DNA from 2 places in the Streptomyces sp. NPDC040432 genome. Region 1 is predicted to be linked to the other one. Evidence: riboswitches for the same ligand, from Rfam matches in the RefSeq annotation. Region 1 holds a riboswitch; the other holds the start of a gene.
What was found. Region 1 has a riboswitch for S-adenosylmethionine ahead of thrC (threonine synthase). Riboswitches for the same ligand answer to the same signal wherever they lie in the genome.

Region 1 (3,404 bases):
CCGCGGTTCGCGGCGACGAGTACCTGAGAAGCCATGCGGCCAACCTAGCCAGGCCCGCCCCCGGTCAAACGCTTGTGCGCCGGGGCCCGCTGAGGATTACGCCACGCGACGGCCCGCGTACTCCTCGATCCCGGCCATCGGCGGCCGTTCCTCGGTGTCCACCGGGTAGGTATGCGGCACGAAACCGTCCGGCCCCCGCTCGAACTGCGTCAGCTCGGGCCGCACGAGGTGCCCGCGCGAGAGCCGCAGCTGCGCCGTGCGGTAGATCGCCGCCGCCATCCGGCCGAGCGCCTGCCCGTCCTGGTGGCGGTGCAGCCGCACACCGACGTCGACCTGGGCCAACGCGTCCAGCCCGACCGTGTGCAGCGCGTCCACGAGCAGGCCCAGCTCGACCCCGTAGCCGACGGGGAACGGCAGCCGCTCCAGCAGGGACCGGCGCACGGCGTACTCGCCGCCCAGTGGCTGCACGAAGCCGGCCAGCCGCGGCCAGTGCAGGTTCAGCAGGGGGCGGGCGACCAGCTCGGTGACCCGCCCGCCCTGGCCGGGGGCGTCGCCCAGCGGCCGGTCGTACATCGCCTTGACGAACTGGACCTGCGGATCGGTCAGCAGCGGACCCACGATCCCCGACACGAAGGCGGAGTCGAAGTCCCGCAGGTCGGCGTCCACGAAGCAGACGACCTCGCCGGTGGTCGCCAGCAGCGAGCGCCACAGCACCTCGCCCTTGCCGGGCAGCGCCGGGACGCGCGGGAGGATCTCGTCGCGGTGCACCACCCGGGCACCGGCGGCGGCCGCGACCTTCGCCGTACCGTCCGACGAGCCGGAATCGATCACGACGAGTTCGTCGACGAGCGGGCCGGCCGGGCCCTCGATCAGATCGCGCCGGATCACCTCGACGATCCGCCCGACGGTGGCCTCCTCGTCGAGCGCGGGCAGCACCACGCTGACCGTCGTGCCCGTCGCCCGTTTCCGGTCGAGGAGCTGGTCGAGCGGTCGGTCGGCGGCGGACCAGGAGCGGGCGGCCAGCCAGCGCTCCACCTCTTCCAGCACTCTCGGGACTCCCTGCTTCATCGGTGGTTTGGACCGAAAAGTGATCCATCTCGCGGTTCGGACGGCTGTCTCAACCACCCGGACCTTCGGTTACAGTCTTGAACAACGCGATGGCCCACCGCATGCCGGGGGTCCCGCGCACAAACGCCCGGACACGCCATGGAGCGCGCCGTCCGGTGCCATACCGCTCATCCAGAGGGGCAGAGGGATACGGCCCGTTGAAGCCCCGGCAACCCTCCAGTCGGTTCTCGCGATGCGTCTGCGACGCACTCCCGCGAGGTCCCCGGCTAGGGAAGGTGCCAATTCCGTCTCATGGCGAAGTGCGCCATGGGGAAGATGAGGAGAAAGGGCCTCGCCATCATGGCTGCACAGACCGTCGCCACCTCTGCCGAGCAGGCGTCCGTTGATCTCGGACCCGCCACCGGCCTTTCCTGTCGTGAGTGCGGAACCCGCTTCGAGCTCGGTCCCATTTTCGCCTGCGTCGAGTGTTTCGGACCGCTGGAAGTCTCCTACGAGCTGCCGCTGGGCAACCCCGAGGCCCTGCGCGCCGCCATCGAGGCCGGCCCCGACAACATCTGGCGCTACGCGCCGCTGCTGCCCGTCCCGGCGGACGTGGCCTCCAAGCCCAACCTGAACCCCGGCTTCACCAAGCTCGTCGACGCCGCCAACCTGGCCAAGGAACTGGGCGTCACCGGAAAGCTGTACGTCAAGGACGACTCCGGCAACCCGACGCACTCCTTCAAGGACCGCGTCGTGGCCATCGCCGTCGAGGCCGCCCGTGCCTTCGGCTTCACCACCCTCTCCTGCTCCTCCACGGGCAACCTGGCCGGCGCCGTCGGCGCCGCGGCCGCCCGCGCCGGCTTCCGGTCCTGCGTGTTCATCCCGCACGACCTGGAGCAGGGCAAGGTCGTCATGGCCGGTGTCTACGGTGGCGACCTCGTCGGCATCGAGGGCAACTACGACGACGTCAACCGCTTCTGCTCCGAGCTCATCGGCGACCCGCTGGGCGAGGGCTGGGGCTTCGTCAACGTCAACCTGCGCCCCTACTACGGCGAGGGCTCCAAGACCCTGGCGTACGAGATCTGCGAGCAGCTCGGCTGGCGGCTGCCCGACCAGATCGTCATCCCGATCGCGTCCGGCTCCCAGTTGACGAAGATCGACAAGGGTCTGCAGGAACTGATCAAGCTCGGCCTCGTCGAGGACAAGCCGTACAAGATCTTCGGCGCCCAGGCCGAGGGCTGCTCCCCGGTGTCGACCGCCTTCAAGGCCGGTCACGACGTGGTCCGCCCGCAGAAGCCGAACACCATCGCCAAGTCCCTCGCGATCGGCAACCCGGCCGACGGCCCGTACGTCCTGGACATCGCCCGGCGCACCGGCGGGTTCGTCGAGGACGTCAACGACACCCAGGTCGTCGAGGCCATCAAGATCCTCGCGCAGACCGAGGGCATCTTCGCCGAGACCGCGGGCGGCGTCACCGTCGGCGTGACGAAGAAGCTCATCGAGAACGGGCAGCTCGACCCGACGCTGACCACCGTGATCCTGAACACCGGCGACGGCCTGAAGACCCTGGAGGCGGTGGCCGCCGACAGCGGCCAGACCGCCACCATCCGCCCGAGCCTGGACGCGTTCCGCGCCGCCGGCCTGGCCTGATCCTTCCCACGACACCCGGAAAGGCGGTAGCGCCATGAGCGTCAACGTCCGCATCCCCACCATCCTGCGCACCTACACCGGCGGCGTCGCCGAGGTCCCGGCCGAGGGCGCGACCCTGGCCGAGGTCATCGACTCCCTGGAGAAGAACCACCCGGGCATCGCCGCGCGCGTCCTGGACGACCAGGGCAAGCTGCGCCGGTTCGTGAACGTCTACGTCAACGACGACGACGTGCGCTTCGAGGGCGGGTTGCAGACGGCGACGCCCGACGGCGCCGGCGTCTCGATCATCCCGGCCGTCGCCGGCGGCTGATCGTCCCGGACGGGCCGCCGATCGTCGCCCGCGGGCGACGGCCGTCGCCCACCGATTTCTGAATTGCCCCCTCCGTCAATAAGCGGAGGGGGCAATTCTGCTTGATTGGTAGCGGTAGGGTTGGGGAAGTCCCCTCCGCTGTTCTTGCCCGCCGCATATGAGCGGGGCCGGCGAGGGTTGACATTGAGTCAACATGTGCGCGCGCTATGGGGCTTTGGCGTGGATTGTCAGGCCCGAGTTGCCCAGGAGTATGGCAAATTTTCACTCTATTTCAATGTTTTCGCGTGTCCGGATTTCTCGTCGGATTGACCTGTTGCAGACAGCAGCGGTGCGGATACATTCAGCCCCGGTCGAGGCGTTCCGGCGCAAGTTCTGACCCGGGTTCGCGAAGTGCGGA
Region 2 (3,404 bases), on a different contig from region 1:
GCTCACCTCGTACACCACGTACGAGCCGGTCGAGATCGGCCCGACGGTCGACGAGAACGGTGTCGAGCGCAAGGTGAAGGCCACCGAGAAGCTGCGCGCGAAGCTCAGCAAGGGCTACTACGCCGAGGGCAACCAGATCCCGAAGCCCACGGTGGAGGAGTACAAGGAGATCCAGAGCGGCCACGGCCACCACTGATCCCCCGCACGACCGCTTGAGGGATTGATTTCGGTCAATCCTGGTGTCGCCACGGCGAGAGCCCCGTCCACTGTCCGGACGGGGCTCTTCGCCGTCCCCGGGGCTGGATAGGCTGGTCCCCTTCCCATTCGACGTGGCAACCTCACCAGGCAGCAGGAGCGGACCATGAACGTTGTGACCCCGGCAGGCGGCGACAGCGTGGCGGCCCGTGGCTGGCCGGGCATCCTCGACGCCCTGCTGACCGGTCGGAACCTCGGTGCGGACGACACCGCCTGGGCGATGGACCGCATCATGCGCGGGGAGGCCACCGACGCCCAGATCGCCGGCTTCGCCGTCGCGCTGCGGGCCAAGGGGGAGACCGTCGCGGAGATCAACGGGCTCGTGCGGGCCATGTACGAACACGCCAACCTGATCGAGGTCCCGGGCCGGACCGTCGACATCGTGGGCACCGGCGGCGACGGCGCCAAGACCGTCAACATCTCCACGATGTCGGCGATCGTCGTGGCCGGCACGGGCGCGAAGGTCGTCAAGCACGGGAACCGGGCGGCGTCCTCCGCGAGCGGTTCCTCCGACGTGCTGGAGAAGCTCGGTGTCAACCTCGACCTCACCCCCGCGCGCGTGGTCGAGGTCGCGGAGGAGGCCGGGATCACCTTCTGTTTCGCCGTCAAGTTCCACCCCGCGCTGCGCCACGTGGCGCCGGCCCGCAAGGAACTGGGCATCCGGACGACCTTCAACTTCCTCGGTCCCCTGACCAACCCGGCCAGGGTACGGGCCCAGGCCACGGGCGTCGCCGATCCCAGGGTGGCCCCCATCATGGCCGGGGTGCTGGCCGAGCGGGGCTCCTCCGCCCTGGTGTTCCGCGGTGACGACGGCTTCGACGAGCTGACCACCACGGCCACCTCCCGGGTGTGGTGGGTCCGCGACGGCTCGGTGACCGAGTCGTCCTTCGACCCCCGCGACATCGGCATCGAGCTCGTCGACGTCTCGCAGCTGCGGGGCGCCGACCCGTCGTACAACGCCGACGTCGCCCGCCGGCTGCTGGCGGGCGAGACCGGGGCCGTCCGGGACGCCGTACTGCTGAACTCGGCCGCGGCCCTGGTCGCGCTCGACCCGGGGACGGGCTCCCTGGAGGAGCAGCTCGCGGCGGGCGTGACCCGGGCGGCCGAGTCCATCGACTCGGGATCCGCTCGCGCCGCGCTGGAGCGCTGGGTGAAGGCGAGCAACGCCTGAGGCACGGTTTCGGCCAAGACCCCGGTCCGCATCGTGGACCGGGGTCTTGCGCACGGGAGATCGTGTGGCAGGATTCTGACCAGGTCACGAGTGACAGCGTTTAGGCCCCGGCTTGCTGTCCGGCAACCCTCCTTCCGTGGCGGGGTGCCCCGGGTGATGACCAGGCCGTAGGCAGCGAGGTCTACGGCAAGCGCGGATCCCTCGACACCAGGGGTCCTGGTCCTTCGAGGAGCGTTTTCCGTGAGCAAGCGAATGCGATAGGGCGACTCCGCCCCCACTTCACCCCTCGGACCGGGGCCGCTTCCGTGCACCCCGTGTCACTTCCGAGGGCTTTCCCGTACCCCGACGGCCGCAGCGCCGCATCCGCGTACGGGTACTCCGAAGCCATTCCGCCCTGCCTGCCGGGAGATACCGCCATGTCCGCATCCCTGAACGCCGCCGTCACCGCCGCCATCTCCACCGACACCGTCGTGTGCGCCGACGCCCCCGCCTGCGGCGAGCCGCTGGCCGTGCTCGGCCGCGACGTCACCGTCCCGCTCGTGACCGGTGGCGAGGTCACCTACGCCGCCCTGGACTACGCGGCCAGCGCCCCCGCTCTCCAGCGGGTCTGGGACGACGTCGCCGCGTACGCCCCCTACTACGGCAGCGTCCACCGCGGGGCCGGCTACCTCTCCCAGCTGTCCACCGACCTCTTCGAGCAGAGCCGCGTCGCCGTCGCCGAGTTCCTCGACTGCCGGCCCGCCGACCAGGTGGTCTTCACGCGGTCCACCACCGACTCCCTCAACCTGCTCGCCGCGGCCCTGCCGGCCGACTGCCAGGTGTTCGTCTTCGAGACCGAGCACCACGCCTCCCTGCTGCCCTGGACGAACGCCCGCGTCACCTACCTCAACGCCCCCCGCACCCCCGGCGAGGCCGTCGCCGGCCTGGAGCGGGCGCTCGCCGACCGCGAGCCGTACGGCCCGGCGCTGGTCTGCGTCACCGGCGCCTCCAACGTCACCGGCGAGCTGTGGCCGGTCAAGGAACTCGCCGCCGCGGCGCACGCCCACGGCGCGCGGATCGTGCTGGACGCCGCCCAGTTGGCCCCGCACCACCCCGTCTCCGTCCGGGACCTCGACGTGGACTGGGTCGCCTTCTCCGGCCACAAGCTCTACGCCCCCTTCGGCTCCGGGGTCCTCGCCGGCCGCGCCGACTGGCTCCAGGAGGCCGACCCGTACCTGGCCGGCGGTGGAGCCTCCCGCAAGGTGGCCCGCCGCGAGGACGGCGGCGTCGACGTCGAGTGGCACACCACCGCCGCCCGCCACGAGGCCGGCTCCCCGAACGTCATCGGCGTCTACTCGATCGCCTCCGCCTGCAAGGCCCTCAAGGAGGCCGGGTTCGAGAACCTGGTCGCCCGCGAGAACCACCTCATCGCCAAGGTTCGCGAGGGCCTCGCCGAGGTCCCGGCGGTCCGCGTCCTGTCCCTGTTCGGGGACGACGCCCCGCGCGTCGGAGTCATCTCCTTCGTGGTCGACGGCTGGAACAGCTCCCACTTCGCCGCCGCCCTGTCCGCCGAGTACGGCATCGGCGTCCGCGACGGCCTCTTCTGCGCCCACCCGCTCGTCCGCACCCTGCTCGGCAGCGAGCCGCAGGAGCCGGGCGAGTGCGGGGCGCCGGAGGCCGCGCCGGGGGAGCGCTCGCTGAACGCCATCCGCGTCAGCTTCGGCGCGGGCACCCCCGACGAGCACGTCGAGCGCTTCGTCCACGCGGTGAAGGAACTCGTCGCGGACGGTGCGAAGTGGCAGTACCGCACCGAAGAGGGCCGCTGCGTCCCGGCCGTCTGACATCGTTCGGGGCATGACGTACCGGGACCCGATACCCGTGATCCGTGCGGCCGTCGGCAGGTCGCTGCCCGGTTGGAACCCCCGCGCCCAGGTCCTGTACGACCGGTCGGGGCCGGCTCCCGACGGCGGGGAGAAGCGCGACTGGCGCAGCGTCCCCG

Region 2: another riboswitch for S-adenosylmethionine. It lies ahead of ACZ58N_RS11035 (aminotransferase class V-fold PLP-dependent enzyme); the one in region 1 lies ahead of thrC (threonine synthase).

The regions. Positions count from the first base shown of each region.
Region 1 is NZ_JBVIVP010000010.1:108,541-111,944, forward strand. It holds gene ACZ58N_RS21755 (alpha,alpha-trehalose-phosphate synthase (UDP-forming)) at 1-35, opposite strand, end outside; gene ACZ58N_RS21760 (glucosyl-3-phosphoglycerate synthase) at 97-1,047, opposite strand; SAM riboswitch class I at 1,233-1,390, shown strand; gene thrC (threonine synthase) at 1,408-2,697, shown strand; gene ACZ58N_RS21770 (ubiquitin-like small modifier protein 1) at 2,732-3,007, shown strand.
Region 2 is NZ_JBVIVP010000004.1:168,289-171,692, forward strand. It holds gene qcrB (cytochrome bc1 complex cytochrome b subunit) at 1-196, shown strand, start outside; gene trpD (anthranilate phosphoribosyltransferase) at 362-1,426, shown strand; SAM riboswitch class IV at 1,509-1,625, shown strand; gene ACZ58N_RS11035 (aminotransferase class V-fold PLP-dependent enzyme) at 1,843-3,246, shown strand.